One region of the Lactococcus sp. LG1074 genome, then DNA from elsewhere that is predicted to be linked to it. Evidence: predicted binding sites of a transcription regulator. Region 1 holds the regulator's gene; the other holds the start of a gene.
What was found. The regulator HrcA, encoded in region 1, represses chaperone genes, less so after heat shock. The targets are predictions, from matches to a motif close to TTAGCACTCNNNNNNNNNGAGTGCTAA.
Positions count from the first base shown of each region.

Region 2: groES (co-chaperone GroES) is a predicted target of HrcA. The motif match lies at 2,876-2,902, and genes of this name have one in related genera.

Region 1 is NZ_CP071293.1:443,168-454,517, forward strand. Features, by position in the region: gene J0J36_RS02125 (M15 family metallopeptidase) at 1-74, shown strand, start outside; gene J0J36_RS02130 (hypothetical protein) at 106-510, shown strand; gene hrcA (heat-inducible transcriptional repressor HrcA) at 650-1,687, shown strand; gene grpE (nucleotide exchange factor GrpE) at 1,691-2,263, shown strand; gene dnaK (molecular chaperone DnaK) at 2,341-4,167, shown strand; gene J0J36_RS02150 (Spx/MgsR family RNA polymerase-binding regulatory protein) at 4,316-4,714, shown strand; gene J0J36_RS02155 (DeoR/GlpR family DNA-binding transcription regulator) at 4,923-5,624, shown strand; gene pfkB (1-phosphofructokinase) at 5,621-6,547, shown strand; gene J0J36_RS02165 (fructose-specific PTS transporter subunit EIIC) at 6,562-8,466, shown strand; gene J0J36_RS02170 (type B 50S ribosomal protein L31) at 8,578-8,820, shown strand; gene J0J36_RS02175 (DUF177 domain-containing protein) at 9,037-9,588, shown strand; gene J0J36_RS02180 (response regulator transcription factor) at 9,690-10,385, shown strand; gene J0J36_RS02185 (HAMP domain-containing histidine kinase) at 10,473-11,350, shown strand, end outside.
Region 2 is NZ_CP071293.1:265,868-277,217, forward strand. Features, by position in the region: gene pepA (glutamyl aminopeptidase) at 1-333, opposite strand, end outside; gene J0J36_RS01295 (hypothetical protein) at 534-821, shown strand; gene J0J36_RS01300 (thioredoxin family protein) at 818-1,138, shown strand; gene ytpR (YtpR family tRNA-binding protein) at 1,140-1,763, shown strand; gene J0J36_RS01310 (single-stranded DNA-binding protein) at 1,833-2,222, shown strand; gene J0J36_RS01315 (ClbS/DfsB family four-helix bundle protein) at 2,279-2,809, shown strand; gene groES (co-chaperone GroES) at 2,927-3,208, shown strand; gene groL (chaperonin GroEL) at 3,238-4,863, shown strand; gene J0J36_RS01330 (MBL fold metallo-hydrolase) at 4,913-5,725, opposite strand; gene J0J36_RS01335 (ATP-binding protein) at 5,722-7,140, opposite strand; gene yycF (response regulator YycF) at 7,133-7,834, opposite strand; gene tmk (dTMP kinase) at 8,045-8,674, shown strand; gene J0J36_RS01350 (DNA polymerase III subunit delta') at 8,700-9,563, shown strand; gene ricT (regulatory iron-sulfur-containing complex subunit RicT) at 9,576-10,349, shown strand; gene J0J36_RS01360 (DNA replication initiation control protein YabA) at 10,374-10,715, shown strand; gene rsmI (16S rRNA (cytidine(1402)-2'-O)-methyltransferase) at 10,712-11,350, shown strand, end outside.

The sequences.
Region 1 (11,350 bases):
GTGTGGATAATGCCAAATATATGACAAAACACAACCTTACACTTGAAGAATATTTGAAGTTATTGCCCCAGTAAAATAAAGGGCGTTAAAAGGAGTCACACAACAATGTTGAATAAAGCCTACTTGATTTTATATGCTAATATTGCCTTATTTCTCTATACTTTAATGATTATTGCACAACGGCTTTTAGCATCACCCAATACCTTTACGACGGTTTTTCAAAATACAAGCCGCACAATAACGGGATTTATCAATAAAACTCTGGCTCCAGTAGCCCAATGGCAAAATATAATAGAAATACTCTTGGTTTTCCTTCTCATCTTACTCATACTCCGCTTTTTCAATGTGGGATTATGGATTTTAGAGATAGCGGCTGTGCTGGTAATTGTTGATTGGGGCTATCAATATCTCATGCATCAGCAAAATCTAGCGCTATTATTTCCACTAGCTGTCATGCTTGTTAGTCTCTTTAGCATCCGTTTCATTGCTAAAGAAGTAGGATTTATTTAAAAAAAACAAAAATTAGCACTCTATAAAAAAGAGTGCTAATTTTTGGTTTTTTTGCTTGACAAGATAGGAGATAAGGGTTATAATAATATTGTTAGCACTTGAGGGTGGTGAGTGCTAAAAGCGAAGAAAGGAGACAAAGATGATTACAGAACGGCAACAACAGATTTTGGATTTGATTGTCTCACTTTACGCTAAAGAGCACACGCCCGTTGGTTCTAAAGCTTTATTGGAACAGATTAAAGCATCAAGTGCGACAATCAGAAATGATATGAAAGCCTTGGAAAATCTTGGACTCATTCAAAAAGAACATACATCAAGTGGGCGTGTTCCTAGTATTTCAGGTTACAAATACTTTGTAGAAAATGTATTGCGCTTGGAAGAATTTACACAAAATGATCTTTTTCAAATTATGAAATCCTTTGATGGTGAGTTTTATCGCTTATCGGATTTATTTGAAAGAGCAAGTGAAGTTCTCTCAAGATTGACCGGCTTAACTTCTTTCGTACTTAATGTTCCTCAGAAAGAGCAAGTCTTACAGTCCTTTGAACTTGTCACTTTAGATAATCACTCGATGTTGACAGTGATGACCTTAGCGACAGGCGAACTTCGGACAAATCAGTTTGTACTCCCCAAAAGTATGAGTGAACATGACTTGCAAGTCTTTACACGGTTGATTAAAGAACGTTTAGTGGGTAAGAAAGTTCTTGATGTGCATTATGCGTTGAGGACGGATATCCCACAGATAGTACAGCGTTACTTTAAAACAACTGGTGATGTCTTGGAGCTCTTTGAATCCGTCTTTGCAGATTTGTTCACAGAACATTTGACAAGTAGCGGACGTGAATATGTCTTTGATTTTGCCACAGACAATCTTTCTGAGCTTTATAAAATTTTAAGCGATGATACACGTATGGCTCAAGAAATACGAGAATTAACAAGTACAGATGAGATGCGTTCGGTTGTCATTGACAATATGTCTTATTTTGCTAACCTAACGTTGATCAGTCAAAAGTTTGTTATTCCATATCGTGGTTTAGGAACGCTGACAGTCATTGGTCCTGTAGAACAAGATTATCAGAAAACCTTGAGTACACTGGACTTACTTGCGAAAGTCTTAAGTATGAAACTCATGGACTATTATCGTTACCTTGATGGTAACCATTATGAGATAAGTTAATATATGAAATTATTTAAAAGAAAAGGAAACAATATGGCTGAAGAAAATAAAGAAGAATTAAAGAAAAAAGATCAGGAAGAAGAAGTTGTCGAAGAGCTTACTGAAGAAGCACTTGAAGATATCGTCGAAGAAGAAGTTTCTGAGCTTGATGCAGCTGTAGCAAAGGCTGAAGAATGGGAAAATAAATTTCTCCGTATTAGCGCAGAAATCCAAAATATTCAACGCCGTGCCAACGAAGAACGTTCTAGTATCTTGAAATATCGCTCACAAGATTTGGCGAAAAAGATTTTGCCAAGCTTAGATAACTTGGAGCGTGCACTTGCTGTTGAAGGATTAACAGAAGATGTCAAAAAAGGTTTAGAAATGACGCGAGAAAGCTTGATCAACGCACTTAAAGAAGAAGGCGTTACAGAAGTCAAAGTAGACGGAGCCTTTGATCCAAACTTCCATATGGCTGTGCAAACTGTCCCAGCTGATGATGAGCATCCTGCAGATCATGTCGTTCAAGTCTTCCAAAAAGGCTACCAAATCCATGATCGTATCCTTCGTCCAGCAATGGTCGTTGTTGCACAATAAGAAACAAGAAGTGACCGAAATGTCCTTAAACTATAAGAATAGATAAAAACAATAAAATAAAAAAAGAGGTAAAGCATATGTCTAAAATTATTGGTATTGACCTTGGTACAACAAACTCAGCAGTAGCAGTTCTCGAAGGAACTGAAGCAAAAATTATTCCAAATCCAGAAGGAAATCGTACAACACCATCTGTTGTCGCTTTTAAAAATGGTGAAATTCAAGTTGGTGATGCTGCAAAACGCCAAGCCGTAACAAACCCAGATACAATCATCTCAATCAAATCTAAAATGGGTACAAGTGAAAAAGTTTCTGCCGGTGGTAAAGAGTACACACCTCAAGAAATTTCAGCAATGATTCTTCAAAACTTGAAAGCAACAGCTGAAGCATACTTGGGCGAAAAAGTTGAAAAAGCAGTTATTACAGTCCCAGCATACTTCAACGATGCACAACGTCAAGCAACAAAAGATGCTGGTAAAATCGCTGGTCTTGAAGTAGAACGTATCGTTAACGAACCAACAGCAGCAGCTCTTGCTTACGGTATGGACAAACAAGACAAAGATGAAAAAATTCTTGTCTTTGACCTTGGTGGTGGTACATTTGACGTTTCAATCCTTGAACTAGGTGATGGTGTCTTCGATGTATTGTCAACAGCAGGTAACAACAAACTTGGTGGTGATGACTTTGACCAAGCTATCATTGATTACATGGTCGCAGAATTCAAGAAAGAAAACGGCATTGACCTTTCACAAGATAAAATGGCCCTTCAACGTTTGAAAGATGCAGCTGAAAAAGCGAAAAAAGACCTTTCAGGTGTAACTTCTACTCAAATTTCATTGCCGTTCATCACAGCTGGCGCTGCTGGCCCACTTCACTTGGAAATGACACTTACACGTGCTAAATTTGACGAATTGACTGCTTCATTGGTTGAAGCAACACGCGAACCTGTACGTCAAGCCCTTTCTGATGCTGGTCTTTCAACTTCTGATATCGATGAAGTTCTTCTTGTTGGTGGTTCAACTCGTATCCCAGCAGTTGTTGATCTTGTTCAAAAAGAAACAGGTAAAACACCAAACAAATCTGTTAACCCAGACGAAGTTGTTGCTATGGGTGCAGCAATCCAAGGTGGTGTCATCACTGGTGACGTTAAAGACGTTGTCCTTCTTGACGTAACTCCACTTTCACTTGGTATTGAAACAATGGGTTCTGTATTTACAAAACTTATCGAACGTAATACAACAATTCCAACATCTAAATCACAAGTCTTCTCAACTGCAGCAGATAACCAACCAGCAGTAGATATCCACGTCCTTCAAGGTGAACGTCCAATGGCAGCAGATAACAAATCATTGGGTCGCTTCCAATTGACAGATATCCCTGCCGCACCACGTGGTGTGCCACAAATCGAAGTCACATTCGACATCGACAAAAACGGTATCGTATCTGTTAAAGCAAAAGATTTGGGTACGCAAAAAGAACAAACAATCGTTATCAAATCTAACTCAGGTCTTTCTGACGAAGAAATCGATAAAATGATGAAAGATGCTGAAGCAAATGCTGATGCTGACGCAAAACGTAAAGAAGAAGTAGACACACGTAACGAAGCGGATGCTCTTGTTTTCCAAACTGAAAAAACAATCAAAGAACTTGAAGGTAAAGTTGACGAAGCAGAAGTTAAAAAAGCAGAAGATGCTAAAGAAGAGTTGAAGAAAGCTCTTGAAGGTGAAGATATTGCCGATATCAAAGCTAAATCAGAAGCACTTAGCGAAATTGCGCAAAATCTCGCAGTAAAACTTTACGAACAAGCCAGCGCTGAACAAGCAGCAGCAGAAGGACAAGAAGCTGGATCAGAAGAAGGTCCTAAAGATGACAATACTGTTGATGGTGACTTTGAAGAAGTTAAATAAAACCGTAGTTCATAAAATAAAAAAGTTCGAGATATTGATGCTCGGCTTTTTTATTTTTTCTGAAAACCGTTTCATTTGTTTTCAATCTCATAAAATAAGATAATAAAAATAAGAAAGAGAACCTGGACGTGATAGAAAGGAGGTCGGCATGCTTAAGATTTATACCATCTCCTCTAATCAGGAGACGAAAGCAGTAGAGAGCTGGCTCTATGCCCATAAAGTCAAGTTTGTCGAAGTTGATCTTCTCAAAGAACTGGTTTCGACTGAGGAAATTCTCCGAATTGTTTCTTTAACTGAACATGGAGTTGAAGAGATTATCGCAACAGAAACACGGGCTTACACACGTTTGAACCTTAATTTCAATGACTTGAAGTTAGAAGATTTTATGGAGCTGTTAGAAGAAAATGCTACTCTATTGAAAGTTCCACTTATGTTGGATGAAAAACAACTTCAAATCGGTTTTGATGAAGATAAGATGCAAAGGTTTTTAGAAAAGCCAAGTAAAAAAGTTACTGACATAGAACAGCAAAAAATGCAAACAGGCTAGGTTCTCTAAAGAGCAAAGGAAGCGTAATTCCTGGCTCTTTTTTTATTTAAGGATAGTACATGAAGGAAATCTATATAAATAAGGATAGTACATGAAGGAAATCTATATAAATTTTTTTTCTTTTTTTGTAGTTTTTGGAAGTTTTTGATTGACTTTGAAAGAAAATGGTGTATAATATAAATGTAAACGAATTCAGGAGGAGGGTCATATGCTCGCGACGGAACGCAAGGAAAAAATAATGAGCTTGCTCAAAGAGCAAAGAACAGCGACTTTAGAAGAACTTTCAACAATAACTCAAGCTTCTGTCTCGACTTTAAGGAGAGATCTCAATGAGCTTGAAGAAGAAAATGCCTTACGTCGTGTTCATGGAGGCGCAGAACTCCAACAAGATCTTTCAGAAGAGTTATCTATCTTTGAGAAATCTTCCAAAAACGTTCAAGAAAAAGAAAAAATCGCAACTATAGCTTTTGAAAAGATAAAAGAAGGCGACATTATTTACTTGGATGCTGGAACTACAGTTGCGCCACTTTGCCATTTGCTTAATCAGTCGGGCAAGCGTGTCACTATCGTGACTAATTCGATTAGCCATTTACCAAAATTAACCAGTGAAAACCTCATCGTTTATTTGCTTGGTGGTCGAGTGAAACGTCAAACTGATGCCATCATTGGCAGTTCGGCCATCGCTCAACTTAGTACTTACCGTTTTAATCTTGCATTTATCGGAGCTAATGCTTTTGATGAAGAGCTGGGGGCTATGACACCGGACAGTGAAGAAGCAGCGATTAAGTCACAGGCCATTCGTCAAAGCCGGACAAGCTATCTCCTCCTGGACAGTAGTAAAATCGGTCAAACAAGCTTTGTTAAGTTTGCAGAAAGTGACCAAATAAAACTTATAACGGAGAAATTATGATATACACAGTAACACTAAATCCAGCATTAGATTATTTCATGGATTTTGATCAGGCTAAACTTGGACAAGTCAACCGAGCGACAGAAACGCGTATGCTTCCTGGTGGTAAAGGAATTGTTGAAAGTCGCATGATGTCCCTTTTAAAGGTAGAAAATACGGCTCTTGGTTTTCTTGGTGGTTTCCCTGGGAAATTCATTCAAGATTATCTTGAAAATATCGGAAGTCAGTCCGATTTTACTCCAATTGCAGGAACAACACGCATTAATACAAAAATCAAAGTCAATGCGCAAGAGGAAACCTCCTTTGATGCTGCTGGACCAGACTTATCAGATGCTGAAATTCAGGCCTTCCTAAGTAAATTTGACGATCTACAAAGTGATGACATTGTCGTTTTTGCTGGTACTATCCCTAAAGCTTTAGGGGAAGACTTCTATGAAGTTTTGATTGAGAAAGTAAAAGCCAGAGGCGCACAGTTTGCTATTGATGTTGACGGACAAAAGTTGCTGAAAACATTGAAATATGAGCCACTCGTCATCAAACCTAATCGTGAAGAATTGGAAGAAATCTATTCTGTTAAGTTTAAATCCAAAGAAGATATTATCCCTTATGGTCAAAAACTTTTGGCAGAAGGAGTACAAAATGTCATGATTTCTATGGCAGGTGATGGTGCTTTACTCTTCACAGGTAAGGAAACTTATTTTGCCGCTCCAATCAAAGGAGAGTTGAAAAACTCTATCGGTGCAGGAGATTCAACAGTTGCAGGTTTCCTGGCCGAGTGGAGCCGCAGTCAGGATACTTTAGCTGCCTTTAAACAAGGTGTTGCCTGTGGTACAGCTAAGGTCTTCTCAGAAGATATGCCGAGTGAAAGCTTCTTAAAAGAATGCTTTGAAAAAGTAACAATCGAAAAAATAAACGAAGATTAGAAAAGAGGATGATTATGGAAATCAAAGATTTACTCAAAACAGAAGTCATGATTTTGGACCTTCAAGCAACGACTAAAGAAGCTGCTGTGGATGAAATGGTAAACAAGTTAGTCGCAGAAGGTTACGTCAGTGATTTTGATACATTTAAAGCTGGAATTATGGCTCGTGAAGCGCAAACTTCAACTGGTTTGGGCGATGGTATTGCCATGCCACACAGCAAGAATAAAGCTGTCAATGAAGCTGTTGTCCTATTTGCAAAATCAAATGCAGGTGTGGATTATGCAGCCCTAGACGGACAACCTGTCAATCTTTTCTTCATGATTGCAGCACCAGAAGGCGCAAATGACACACACTTGGAAGCTTTAGCACAACTTTCTAAGTTCCTCTTGCAAGCTGGATTTACAGACAAAGTAAAAGAAGCAAAATATCCGCGTCAAGTGTTAGAGCTTTTCTCTGAAGATACAGAAGAAATTGAGCAAGTCACTGATAGCGAGCATTATGTTTTAGCCGTAACAGCATGTACGACAGGTATTGCACATACTTATATGGCTGAAGAAGCACTTAAAAAACAAGCTGCTGAAATGGGCATCGCTATTAAAGTTGAAACAAATGGGGCGCGTGGGATTGACCACAAGCTGACTGCTGAAGATATTCAAAAAGCTGACGGTATCATCGTTGCAGCGGATAAGAAAGTGGAAATGAACCGTTTTGCAGGGAAACCGATGGTGCAAGTTCCTGTCGCTGCCGCTATTCGTCAACCCGAAGAACTCATTAATAAGGCAGTTTCTGGTAATGCACCAAAATTTGAAGCTGATGCCGCTGATGAGGCAAAAGAAGAAAGCTCTGGCGGTATTGGTAAAGCATTCTACAAACACCTTATGGGTGGTGTATCTGCAATGTTACCATTCGTTGTTGGTGGTGGTATCTTGATTGCTCTTGCCTTCTTGATAGACCAATCAATGGGTGTTCCTAAAGATCAATTGGCCAACCTTGGTTCTTATCATCCGATTGCGGCTTACTTTAAAAATATCGGGGGCGCAGCCTTTGCTTTCATGCTTCCAGTCCTAGCTGGTTTTATCGCCAACTCAATTGCAGATAAACCTGGTTTAGTTGCAGGTTTCGTTGCGGGTTCAATGGCTGCCTCTGGTCTTGCCTTTGGCAAACTTGATCCGGCTACAATGATTCCATCAGGTTTCCTTGGCGCTTTAGTTGGTGGTTTCATTGCTGGTGGTGTCATTATCCTCTTGCGTAAGCTCTTGACTGTCTTGCCTAAATCGTTAGATGGGATTAAAGCAATCTTGATTTTCCCACTTTTAGGGACATTCATCACAGGATTGCTCATGCTTTTCATCAATATTCCGATGGCAGCAATCAATACAGGCCTTTCAAACTTCTTGAACAGCCTTAATGGAGCATCAGCTTTAGTTCTTGGTATTATCGTTGGTGGTATGATGGCAGTTGACCTTGGTGGACCAATTAACAAAGCTGCTTATATCTTCGGTACAGGAACATTGGCCGCAAGTGTTGCTACTGGTGGCTCAGTCGTTATGGCAGCAGTTATGGCTGGTGGTATGGTTCCACCTCTTGCAACTACAGTTGCCGTCCTCTTCTTCAAAAATAAATTTACAAAAGAAGAACGTCAATCAGGTTTAACAAATATTGTTATGGGACTTTCATTTATTACAGAAGGTTCCATCCCATTTGGTGCTGCTGACCCAGCACGTGCTATTCCTTCATTTGTTGTTGGTTCAGCCTTAGCAGGTGGACTCGTTGGTGCGGCAGGTCTTAAATTGATGGCACCACACGGGGGTATCTTCGTCTTAGCTCTAACAAATGGCCCACTTTTATACCTTCTCTTTGTTTTGATTGGTGCTCTTGTTTCTGGTTTGATGTTCGGTTATTTGAAAAAAGAAAAATAGTATTTTAAATAACAAAAAAGCTTGAATTTCAGCAACAAATCTGTTAGAATATTAAGGTCTAACAAACTTTGGTCTGGCAAACAGTCCAAGGCAGAAAGGAAATTTTGCAAAATGAAAAAAGACATCCATCCTAATTACCAACCTGTTGTGTTCTTGGATACAACTACTGGTTTTAAATTCTTGAGCGGTTCAACTAAAGGTTCGAAAGAAACTGTTGAATGGGAAGACGGAAACACTTATCCATTGATTCGTGTGGAAATCTCTTCTGACTCACATCCATTCTACACTGGCCGTCAAAAATTCCAAGCAGCGGACGGACGTATCGCTCGTTTCAACAAGAAATATGGAAAATAAAAAAGTGCTTCGGCGCTTTTTTATTATCGCTCTAATTTGCTATGGTAAATCAAGTCCAACTGTAAGCAAATTCTGAACATCTTTTAGTTCATTGGGCTATAAAAATTAAAAAAAATATCATATAATAGAAACAGATAGTATACACATATAAAATTAAAGGCATGCGTGAATATGCCTTCTTTTAAACTCACTATAAAGATAAAGGAAAAATAAAATATGAAATGGTCTATTTTAGAAGTATCAAAAAAGAAAATAATTAAATTCGAAGAAGCGCTTGATTTAACGCAAGAACTTAAGCAACGCTCAGAAGAAATCCTTGATGCAAAACCTGTAAATGTTCAAGGACAAATCGCCTATGACGATGGCATCTATTACTTGGATTATACACTTGAAGTGGATTTGACTTTACCATCATCACGGAGCTTGAAGCCAGTAGAGTATCTTATGTCAATCGCTGTGAATGAAGCCTTCACCACAGATGAGTTTCTTAAAAAGAATGAAGATTTACTGGACAGTGACATAATATTTACATTGGAAGTAGATTGGATTAGTCTATCAGAATCGGTAGCTGATAATATTCTTTTAGAAATTCCCTTGCAAATTTTAGCAGAAGATGAGAAAGCTGGAGCCACAAGTTTACCTTCTGGCAAGAACTGGACTGTCTTGTCTGAAGCAGACTATCAGAAACAAAAAGAAGAAGAAGCAGATAAAGAAAATAAATCACCTTTTGCAGGATTGGCAGATTTCTTTTCCGAAGAAAAAAATTAAGAAAAATCTCATAAAACACTTGCAACAAAATTACAATTATATTATAATTTCATTATAGAGGAAATAAAATTAAAAAGAAAAGATATTAATGAGGCTAAACTATGAATTCATCTAAACGTATTTTGATTATCGAAGACGATAAAAACATTGCGAGATTTGTTTCACTTGAGCTTGAACACGAAGGATATCAAACTGCGGTTCAAGACAATGGTCGTAAAGGTCTTGAAGAAGCAATGTCAAAAGATTATGATTTGATTTTGCTCGACTTAATGCTCCCAGAGCTGGATGGCTTTGAAGTTGCACGACGCTTACGCCGTGAAAAAGATACACATATTATTATGATGACTGCACGTGATTCAACTATGGACCGTGTAGCAGGTCTTGATATTGGAGCGGATGACTATATTACAAAACCATTCGCAATTGAAGAATTGTTAGCGCGTGTCCGTTCACTCTTCCGTCGTGAAGACCATATCCACACGATTGAAAAATCAGACAATACTTCATTCCGTGATTTGGTAATTGATAAAACAAACCGCACTGTACATCGCGGAAAAAAAGTTATTGACCTTACACGTCGTGAATACGATTTGCTTTTGACCCTGATGCAAAATGTGGGTGATGTCGTAACACGCGAATACTTGGTTTCTGAAGTATGGGGTTACGAAGAAGGTACAGAAACAAACGTTGTTGACGTTTATATCCGCTATTTGCGTAACAAAATTGACGTGGAAGGCCGCGAAAGTTATATTCAAACGGTTCGTGGTATGGGATATGTCATGCGTGACCGCAAATAATATAGGGAATATATAAGAAGATTTCTAGTGGTTTTGCCACTAGATTTATTCCTTTTATGGCGATGTAAAGAAATAGAAAAATGCGACATGGTAAAATTTTTTGATTCGAAGAAGAAAAAAGCAGAAAATCTGCCCGAGCGTAAGCGAAGCATCATGCTACGTTGGGCCTTTGCAAATACGATTTTTTGTTTTATAACCTTCACTATTTTTACAGTATTAGTTTATCAACTGACCATAACAACCTTCATCAATTCTGAAAAAGAGGACATGATGAAAGCTCTGGACAATGTTGAGCAAAGTTTGTCCCAATCGGAAAGCAAACTGTCGGAGGACAATCTTGCGAATTATTTGGCTTATGCCAAAGACTACACAGCATCCAGTCAGGGAAAAGAAAATGAGCTAGAAACACTTGGAAGTATGATTGGTTCTAGGAAGTCTTTTTATGTCTTTGATGTCGGTGAAAATTTGATTTATTCGACCAATTCGTATGGTTTCCCGCTAAGGAAAGATGTGGGGGATTCTACTCATGCTGTACGTACATTTGGTGAATATTCTGGTTATTTGGTTGAACGACCCGTTCATTCTAAGAAAACAGGGAAACTGATTGGCTATGTGCAGGCTTTCTATGATATGAGTTATTATTACAGCGTGCGAACAAAGCTGCTGATTGCCTTGATTATCTTAGAAATTATTGCTCTCTTTATTGCTCAGTTTGTCGGTTATTTTATGGCAAGTCGCTATATCAAGCCTCTAGAGCGTTTGCACGATGCGATTACTACACGTGCCAATAATTTGAAGGCGGATTTCAAACCTGTAGTGATTCAAACAGGCGATGAAATTGAAGAACTGGCGACTGTTTATAACGATATGATGATTAAGCTTAACGATTACGTTGATCAGCAGAAACGTTTTGTTTCTGATGTCAGTCACGAGCTACGTACGCCACTTGCAGTTTTAGATGGTCA
Region 2 (11,350 bases), 180 kb from region 1:
AGGTATTTTTTTACCATCACGTGTGAATAGCGTAAAGCGTTGTGCACTAACAACTAAAGGATTCCAACCACCCAGAGTGACTACACGTAAAGTACCATCTGCCTTAATTGACGACACCATGAAGCCGACTTCATCCATGTGAGCTGCAACCATAACACGAGGCGCATTTTCTGTTTTACTTTCTTTAGTGACAAAGATTCCGCCCAGACCATCAGTTTCAGGTGTGTAGCCGAGGTCCACCATACGGGCACGAAGATAGTCATGCATTGGTGCTTCGTAACCACTTGTTGCTTGAATTTCAGTTATTTCTTTAATTTTGTTAAATAGAGTCATCTCGTCTCCTTTGATTTTTTATACTCCCTTATTGTAGCATTTAAAAGCCGTATATAATAGTATTGTCCTAATGCTATTTAATAACTATAATTTTTAAAGACGGATAAGTTTTAGGGGATTTATAGAAAAGCGGAACTGATCTGAGGGGAAACAGTAATTATAAGTACTAATATACTCAAATTTATGTTAAAATTTTTTATATGAAAAAATATTTGAAAGTTGGTTTAGGGCTGCTGGCTGGTGTAGCAGGTGCGCGAGTGCTCTATCAGAGTTATAAGCACGTTGAAGAAAATTTGCGGGCAGAGGTTATTCAAGCAGTACGTGAAGCTTTTGCTGACCAAGATATTCAAACAGTATGGATCTTTGAGGAGGCAGATCGCGGAGCTATTTATAAAGGTGGCGTGATTGTTGGAGCAAACCAAAACATCAATTTTGAAATTGATGGAGAAACCTTAGAAATTACAGAATTAGGAGAGGAGTATTTATGATTATTCCAAAAAATTATGAGGAACTAGCTGAAATTGTAAAATCAGAAGGTAAACATGTCTTGTTTTTCACTGCAGGATGGTGCCCAGACTGTACTTTTATCAAACCAAAAATGCCAGAATTAGAAGCTGAATTTTCAGACTTTAACTTTGTAGAAGTTGACCGTGACGAATTCATGGACTTGGCTATTGAATGGGGAATCATGGGTATTCCTAGCTTTGTGACACTTGAAAATGGTAAAGAAACAGGACGCTTAGTGAATAAGCTACGTAAAACTAAAGAAGAAGTTAGTGAATTTTTGAAGGGTGTAGATAAATAAAATGATTGCAACGTATAATAAAAATGTTGGTGATGTCCTCATGCTGATTGTGGCAAACAATGAGGGAGCAGAAGTAACTTACGAACGTAAGGCGGATGTTGCGCGTATCTTCCGTGAAGATACAGGACAAACAGTGGGCTGGAACATTTTCGATATAAAAAAAGACTGGCCAGATTTGGCTCAAGGACAGAATGATTTATCTGAGCATCAAGTAACGGAACTTAATGTAAAACTTAAGGCAGCTGGCTTTGACGAGCAGCTTACATATGATGGCCAACCTAAATTTGTAGTCGCTGAGATTTTAACGATGGAGGATCATGCAGACAGCGATCATTTACATGTGTGCCAAGTAGAAGTTGGTCTAGATGCACCAGTTCAAATCGTTTGTGGTGCTCCTAATGCCGTTGTTGGTATGAAAACAGTAGCGGCTTTACCTGGTGCAATGATGCCTTCTGGTTCTTTAATCTGGCCAGGCGCTTTGCGTGGCGTACCTTCTTATGGTATGCTGTGCTCGGCACGAGAGCTTGACTTACCAAATGCACCACAAGTTCGTGGTATTATCGAATTGAATGCAGATTTAGAAGCTGGATCAGCTTTTGATGCAACAAGCATGTGGCAAGCCTAAATATAAAATAATAAAGACCTTAGTGAAAGCTGAGGTCTTTTTTCGTACAAAAAGTAAGGAGGTGTCAAAATGAATAAAACGTTACTTGTTGGCCGACTCGTTGCAGATCCAGAACTCACTAAAACATCTAATGGGAAAAGCCTATTGAGGATAAATCTCGCTGTCAAACGACGCTATAAAAATGCTTCAGGTGAAAAAGATACAGACTTTGTCGCTTTGGTCTTTTGGGAGAAACAGGCGGAACACTGTACATCCTATGCTAAAAAAGGCGCCCTACTTGCTGTGGAAGGGGAGATACGAACCAGGAATTATGTGGACAAGCAGGAACAAAAGCGCTATGTAACAGAAGTGTTGGTAAAAACTTTTGACCTTTTGGAAAGTCGCGCGACAGTTGCCATGCGACAAGATTCTATAGAAAATAGTGCTCTTAATTTAAAAGAAGATGAATTACCGTTTTAAATTGAAAAAAGCGTTTTCTTTTGATAGGATGAGAACAGGAAAGTGAGGAGGGAAAAATGGTAAAGGCAAAAACGAAAAAAGAGTTGATTTCCTTTTCAGAAGAAAACTGGAAAAAGCTGTGTCATTTGGTTGACACACTACCTTTAGAAGCACAAACGGCAACTTTTGCCTTTGGCCAAGAGAAGGGAAAAGAGACACATTGGGGGCGAGATAAGAATATCCGTGATGTGTATGCCCATCTTTATGAGTGGCAAGTACTTTTACAAAATTTTGTAAAAAGTAATATTTCAGGAAACTTTCAAAGCTTTTTACCCACACCCTATACTTGGAAAAACTATGCGACAATGAATCAAGAAATCTGGGAAAAGCATCAAGCTACTCCTTATGAAGAAATAAAGGAAAAACTTGCTACAAGCCACCTAAGAACTATCCAGTTATTGCAACATTTTTCAGATGAAGAGCTTTATACGAAGCAATATTATCCTTGGACTGCGACAACATCCTTAGCGCAGTATTTTCAGTCATCATTGGCTTCACATTACGAGTGGGCCTTGAAGAAACTCAGGCTTCATAAGAAAACGATTTAAAAAAATAAAAAAAGAAGTTTTTTTCTTGACTAATTTTGACCTTCGCGGTAAAATAAGATATATAAATTAGCACTCCAACTTAAAGAGTGCTAAAATAACATAAAATGGAGGAATAACATGTTGAAACCCTTAGCGGATCGCGTTGTATTGCGTATAAAAGAGGAAGAAGAAAAATCTTTAGGTGGGATCGTCTTGGCCTCAGCAGCACAAGAGAAACCACAAGTTGCAGAAGTTGTGGCAGTAGGCCCAGGTAAAACAACTCCTCATGGTACAGTTATTACACCAACAGTGCAAGTTGGTGATGCAGTTCTCTTTGAAAAGTTTGCCGGTACAAATGTAAAATTTGAAGGCGAAGATTTCTTGATTATCAAAGAATCTGAAATTCTTGCGATTGTTTAAGGAAAATAAAGACAGGAGATAATAAAAAAATGGCAAAAGATATTAAATTTTCATCAGATGCTCGTTCAGCAATGGTTCGTGGTATTGATATTTTAGCAGATACAGTAAAAACAACACTTGGTCCTAAAGGTCGCAATGTTGTTCTGGAAAAATCATATGGTAGTCCACTTATCACGAATGATGGTGTAACCATCGCAAAAGAAATTGAATTAGAAGATCACTTTGAAAATATGGGGGCAAAATTAGTCAGTGAAGTGGCCTCAAAAACAAATGATGTTGCGGGTGATGGTACTACAACAGCGACTGTTTTAACACAAGCGATTGTTCGTGAAGGTTTGAAGAACGTAACTGCCGGAGCTAATCCAGTGGGCATTCGTCGTGGTATTGAGTTAGCAACTGAAACAGCAGTAAAAGCACTCAAGGAATTATCTATTCCAGTATCTGGTAAAGAAGCTATTGCACAAGTTGCCTCTGTTTCTTCTCGTTCAGAAAAGGTTGGAGAGTATATCTCAAATGCCATGGAAAAAGTTGGTAACGATGGTGTTATTACTATTGAAGAATCAAAAGGTATGCAAACTGAACTTGAAGTTGTAGAAGGTATGCAGTTTGACCGTGGTTACTTGTCACAATATATGGTGACAGACAATGAAAAAATGGTGGCCAACCTTGATAACCCATATATCTTGATCACAGATAAGAAGATTTCAAATATTCAAGAAATTTTACCATTACTTGAACAAATCTTGAAAACAAATCGTCCTTTACTTATTGTGGCAGATGATGTTGATGGTGAAGCATTACCAACCCTCGTGTTGAACAAAATCCGTGGTACTTTCAATGTTGTAGCGGTTAAGGCTCCAGGCTTTGGCGACCGCCGCAAGGCCCAACTTGAAGACTTAGCAATCCTCACAGGCGGTACAGTAATTACGGAAGAGCTTGGTTTAGAACTTAAAGATGCAAGCTTAGATGCACTTGGTCAAGCCAATAAAGTAACTGTTGATAAAGAACATACGACAATCGTTGAAGGTGCCGGTTCAGCAGATGCTATTGCTACTCGTGTAGCAACAATTAAAGCTCAAGTTGAACAAACTACTTCAGAATTTGATCGTGAAAAACTTCAAGAACGTTTAGCTAAACTTTCTGGTGGAGTCGCTGTGATTAAAGTCGGCGCCGCTACAGAAACTGAACTTAAAGCGCAAAAACTTTTGATTGAAGACGCACTTAATGCAACACGCGCAGCCGTTGAAGAAGGTATCGTTGCTGGTGGAGGTACTGCCCTTGTTACAGTTATCTCTGCCCTCGACAGTCTTGAAGAAGAAGGGGACGTGCAAACAGGTATCACAATTGTACGTCGCGCATTAGAAGAACCAGTACGTCAAATCGCGGCTAATGCAGGTTACGAAGGTTCAATCATTATTGATAAACTTAAATCAGCAGAAAAAGGTATTGGTTTCAATGCCGCAACTGGTGAATGGGTTGAAATGATTGAGACAGGTATTGTGGATCCGGCTAAAGTAACACGTTCAGCCCTCCAAAATGCGGCCTCAGTAGCAGGACTTATCTTGACGACTGAAGCAGTCGTTGCTGATAAACCAGAACCAGCTGCACCAGCAGCTCCAGCTATGGATCCATCAATGATGGGTGGCATGATGTAACAATAAAAAGACACGAATTCGTGTCTTTTTTTATTGCTATAAATACTGTCTAAATATCATAGAGTTTACTTGCATGCTCATGGCTAGTATCAATAATATGAACGTCACGTTTGGTATCAACATCATGTTGCGCTAGAAAACCGTCCATGGTCATATGTGCAAGCTCTTGAATATTGTTATTCAGGCTAAGGTGACCGAGGAAGATGCGTTTTGTTTTATTTCCTAAAACATTAAAAGCAGCTTCGGCACCATCTTCGTTAGATAAATGGCCTTGGTCGCTGAGAATACGTTGTTTTGTTTTCCAAGGGTAGCCCCCCATGCGGAGGATCTCAATATCGTGATTACTTTCCATAAGATAGCCGTCGGCATTTTCGATTGTACCCCGCATACGGTCACTTACATAACCTGTATCTGTAAGTAATACGAAGGATTTATTATCTTTCATAAAACGATAAAATTGGGGCGCGATAGCATCATGACTCACACCAAAACTTTCGACATCGATATCGCCAAAAGTTTTGGTTTTGCCCATTTCAAAGATATGTTTTTGCTCACTCGCAATTTTTCCTAGTGAGTTTTTACTTTCCAGTTCTTGCCAGGTTAATTCATTGGCGTAAAGCTGAATGCCGTGTTTTCGGGCAAGAACACCAATTCCTTTGATATGGTCGCTGTGCTCATGAGTAATCAGGAGTGTATCGACATCTTTGATGTCTCGGTCAATCTCTCCTAATAAACTCTCGATTTTTTTTCCAGATAATCCAGCATCTACCAGAATTTTCTTTTCAGGTGTTTCCAAATAAAAAGAATTTCCAGTACTTCCTGATGCTAAAATTGAATATTTAAATGCTGATTCAGTGCTCATTCAGCAAAATCCTCCCAGTCGTTATTTTCTTGATTAATTTCATCACTGTAAGGGAAAGACAGGGTGAAAGTTGAACCAGTTTTACCATCAGAAGTGACTACTATATCACCTTTGTGGAGTTTCATAATATCATAGGCAATAGATAAGCCTAAGCCTGTACCACCGATTTGGCTATTTCTTGAAGCATTATCGACACGATAAAAACGGTCAAAAACTTTGGCTAAAGCAGGTTTTGGGATTCCCATACCTTGGTCGGCAATAGAAGTAAATGCTTTGTTGCTTTCACACCAGACGCTTACGGTAATTGTTCCGCCTTTTGGAGAATACTTAAAGGCATTATTGATGATATTGTCAATAACCTGCGAAAGCTTATCGGTATCGATTTCAAGCCAAATCTCTTGTTGAGATATTTGACGAATAATTTTAAAGTTATTGTAATTTTTTTCGATAATTTGATCAAAACGATCCAGGATATAGTTGATAAAATCGACATAGTTGATAATTTCAGTATGAAGTTTAACTTTATCTTGGTCCATACGAGAGAGTTCTAAAAGCTCCCCAATCATCCGAATCATTCGGTCTGTTTCGTTAAGGGAAACATCCACGAAGTGACTAGCAACCTCGGGATCAGCTAGGGCCCCATCATTGAGCGCTTCTAAGTAAGCTTTGACAGAAGTCAAAGGGGTGCGCAACTCATGCGAGACATTGGACACAAAAAGTCGGCGATCTCTTTCTGTTTTTTCTTGTTCCGTTGTATCGTGAAGAACAGCAATAATCCCAGAAATGTACCCTAATTCGCTACGGAAGAGCATAAAGTTTACGCGGAGGATAACAGCTGCACCTTCACAATTGATGGCATTGAGTGTGAGTTCGGGCTCTTTTTGTAGTAAATCATGAAAAGAATATTTGTCGGAGATATTTAGAATATCAATCAAATCTTTACCAATGATTAACTCGTTTGACTGATCAAGAAGAGTCAGTGCTGCGTGATTAGCAAGATTAATCTTACCATGCCTATCTGTAGTGATGACACCATCGGCAAGGTAGGTTAAAATACTCTCCAGTTGGTTGCGCTGATTCTCTAAATGTTCTTGCCGATCTTCGATTTCATGTCCAAGTAATAACAATTTATTGTAAGCTACTGAGAGCTCATTATTTTCTTTAGAAATTTGGCGATTTTCATAGTTATCATGCAAAAAATTATCCACTTGATGAGATATTTTATTTGCCGTTTGCGCCAAGCGACTGAGATACCAAATAAGAAGACTTAAGGTGACCAGATAAAAGATGAAAAACTGTAAGAGTGCAGTAGTGTGTGTGAGGAAGTATGGACTATTTACTATCTCAAAAATGCCAAAAAGAAGTAGATGAATCACTACTCCTTTAAGTACTATTGAATTAAAAAATTTATTCATGAGGTTCGCTCATATAGTATCCAACGCCACGACGTGTAGATACGTATTGAGGACGGCTTGGAGTATCTTCAACTTTTTCGCGAAGGCGACGAACAGTTACGTCAACAGTACGAACATCACCGAAGTAATCGTAGCCCCAAACAGTTTCAAGCAAAGTTTCACGTGTGATAACTTCACCGAGATGTTGTGCAAGATAATAGAGTAATTCAAATTCGCGGTGTGTCAAGTCAAGCTGTGTTTCATTTTTATATGCGGCATAATGTGTTGGGTTGATACGTAAGTTACCAATTACCAATTCTTTTTTAGAATCTTTTGGTTGTTCAACAGGAACGTTTGTCATGCGGCGTAGGTTTGATTTAATACGAGCAAGTAGTTCACGGTTTGAAAATGGTTTTGTGATGTAATCATCTGCACCAAGTTCAAGGCCGATAACTTTATCAAACTCTGTATCTTTAGCAGAAACCATCAAAATAGGGACTTCAGAAGTTTTACGGATTTGACGTGTAACTTCAAGGCCATCAATTTTTGGAAGCATCAAATCAAGATAGATAAGATCGGGTTTTTCTGATTCAAAGAGTTCAAGAGCTTCTTCACCATCAAAAGCAGTGACTACTTCATACCCTTCTTTGACGAGATTAAATTTTACAATATCTGAAATTGGTTTTTCGTCGTCAACAACAAGAATTTTTTTCATGATAATCCTTTCGCTTAGATGTATATAATATTAATTGCTTTTCTCATTATACAATTATTACAGTAGTATAGCAAGGTAAAGCCTTCCATAATATAGAATTTTTACAAAAGTGAAATCATTTGTAAAATAAGAAACTTATATAGTAAACAATATTTATAAAAGAACATTTTTCCCATATTTTTTCTTTTTATTTTTGCTATAATATAAGATATGAATGGAATATTAATTAGTTTGGAAGGGCCAGATGGGGCCGGTAAAACAACCGTTTTACAAAATATTCTTCCCGAACTAGAAAAATCGTCTTATAAAGTCCTTCAGACACGTGAACCTGGAGGTGTACGTGTGGCAGAAGAGATTCGAAATATAATTTTAAGTACAGAAAATACAGAAATTGACAGTAAGACAGAGCTGATGCTGTTTGCTGCGGCACGTCGTCTACACATGCAAACCAAAATGCTTCCAGCGCTGGCTGCAGGCAAAATGGTAATTGTTGACCGTTTTATTGATTCATCGGTTGCTTATCAAGGTTACGGACGTGAACTTGGTGTTGAACCTGTAAACTGGCTTAATGAATTTGCAACAGATGGTCTTAAACCGGATTTGACATTATATTTCGATATTGATACAGATGTTGCACTTGAACGAATTATGAAAAATAGAGCAGATGAAGTCAATAGACTTGATCTCGAACGTGCTGAGATGCATCGTAAAGTCAGACAAGGTTACTTAGAAATTGTTAAGAATGAGCCTGAGCGCTTTGTCACGATTGATGCCAGTCAAGAACTTGACAAAGTTGTTGCAGACACGTTAACAGTCATCAAAAAGAAATTTTGTTTGTAATAAAATTTCAAACTAAGGAGTTTTCATGAAAATTGCAGATATTCAACCAGCACTTTTTGAACGCTTTAAGCATATCTTACGTGTGAATAAACTGAGCCATGCTTATCTCTTTAGTGGGGGTTTTGGTAGTTTGGATATGGCTATTTGGCTGAGTCAGGCTATTTTTTGTGAAAATTTACAGGACAATTTACCTTGTGAGAACTGTCGTCACTGTCGTTTAGTTGCTAGGGATGAATTTAGCGATTTACACATTATTCGTCCGGAAGGTCAAACTATAAAAACAGGACAAATTCGGGACTTGTCGGAAGTTTTTAGTCAGTCAGGATTTGAAGGCGCTCAGAAAGTGGTCATTATCACTGAAGCTGAAAAAATGCACAGCAATGCGGCAAATACTTTACTTAAGTCCATTGAAGAACCTGATAATGCAACACATGTTTTTTTGCTCACAGAAAATGATAATCTCATGTTACCCACCATTAAATCACGGACACAAGTTTTTAGTTTCCCCAAAAATAGTGCCTACATGCAAGAAACGTTGGAACAAAATGGTGTCTTAAAAACACAGGCAGAATTACTGAGTCGGGTTTGTAACTCGGTAGAAGAAGCCCAGGTTTTAAGTGGAGCCACTTGGTTTAATGATACATTGAAGAAACTCCAACAATTGCTGAAATTAGTTAAGACGGATCGACGGGAAGCTTTTATTTATCTAACAAATGTCGCAGAAAATATTGAGGATAAGGAGAAACAAACTTTAGTCTTTTCTCTGCTCTTGGAGCTTTTTAATCAAGAAAAGATGTCCGAATGGGTTCAAAAAACCTTTCAAGCAGAAAAAATGTGGAAAAGTAATGTGCGCTTTGGAGCTTGTTTGGAATATATAGTGCTGAAATAGGAAGAAGATAATATGATTTACGAAGTAGAGTTTACACATGGAGAACAAAATACCTTTGTAAGTGGTCATGAAACATTTGCACCAAGAACGCAAGTCATTATTCAAAACGAAAAAGGCAAGACTTATGGCCGGGTAATGAAGCAACTCCCACAAGATAAAAATGTTGATACATCCGGAGAAATTGTTCGTGCAGCAACAGAAGCAGATGAAGAGTTGATTTATACGACAGAGCAGCTCTCGCAACAAGCCTGCACGAAGATTCGCCAAATTGTTGCAGATTGTGGGATTGACATGAAGGTTACAAATGCAGCTTATAATTTAAACCAAAGTCAGCTTTTTGTGTCCTTTACATCGGAAAATAGAGTGGATTTTCGAGCTTTACTTAAAGAATTAGCTGCGACTTTTCGTACGCGAATTGAGCTTCGTCAGATTGGAGCGCGTGATGCTGCAAAAATGTATGGCGGTGTTGGTCCTTGTGGACGACCGCTTTGTTGTTCGGAGTTTATTTACGAATTTCCGAATGTCTCTATTAAGATGGCAAAAAATCAGTCGCTCTCTTTAAAACAAAGCAAATTGAATGGTCTTTGTGGTCGTTTAATGTGCTGTTTGTCTTATGAAGATGAGTTTTATAGGGAAGCACGTAAAAATTTTCCTGATTTTGGTGAACATATTACGACTGTAGATGGTGAGGGGAAAGTTATTGGTCTTAATATTTTGAATAACAAAATTAAGCTTCGCTTAGAGCATACAATAAAAGAGTTTGATATTTCAGAGGTAAATCTTTAAGAAGAATTGACATAGAGGTAAGTTATGGGGGAAATGATGATCGATAAAAATGAGATTTATGTGCAACTGGGGCTGTTGGAGGAAAGTTTGGCTTATACACTGGGCCAAATTTCAACGGTGCGTGATGCACTGGATGAATCCTTAAAAGAAAATGCAACGATTCGCATGGAAAATGAAAAATTACGCGAACGTTTAGCGCATATTGAGAAAAAAGAAGAAAAAGCTAGCTCAAAGTCAAAAGATGAACCTAATCCAAATCTGATTCAAATTTTTAATGAAGGCTTTCATGTGTGTCATTTACATTATGCAGAGCGTTTGCAAGATGGTGAAAATTGCTTGGACTGCTTGGAGCTTTTGTACAGATGATAAATATACAACGAAGCTTTAAAGGTGAAAAAAGCGCAGGTAAGCTTTACTTAGTGCCAACACCTATCGGCAACATGCAGGATATGACACTACGTGCTTTGGAAACCCTAAGAACCGTCGATTTGGTAGCAAGTGAAGATACACGCAACACTCAAAAATTACTTAATCATTTTGAAATCAAGGTGGCTCAAGAGTCTTTTCATGAGCATAACTCCTTTGATAAAATTCCGAAGCTTTTAGATTTTCTTATGTCAGGAAAATCGCTAGCACAAGTCTCAGATGCAGGTATGCCTTCAATTTCTGATCCAGGTCATGATTTAGTTGTGGAAGCCATTAAGCGAAATATCGATGTAGTAGCCCTACCAGGCGCTTCAGCTGGAATAACAGGTCTTATCGCTTCTGGATTAGTCCCACAGCCTCATATTTTTTACGGCTTTTTACCTCGTAAAAAAGGTGAACAGAAGAAGTTTTTGGAAACTAAAATGACCTATCCTGAAACGCAGATTTTTTATGAGTCTCCTTATCGTGTCGCAGAGACTTTAGAAAATATGGCTCAGATCTATGGGGATCGAGACGTTACCTTAATACGCGAATTAACCAAAATTTATGAAGAATATCGTCGAGGTAAAATTTCA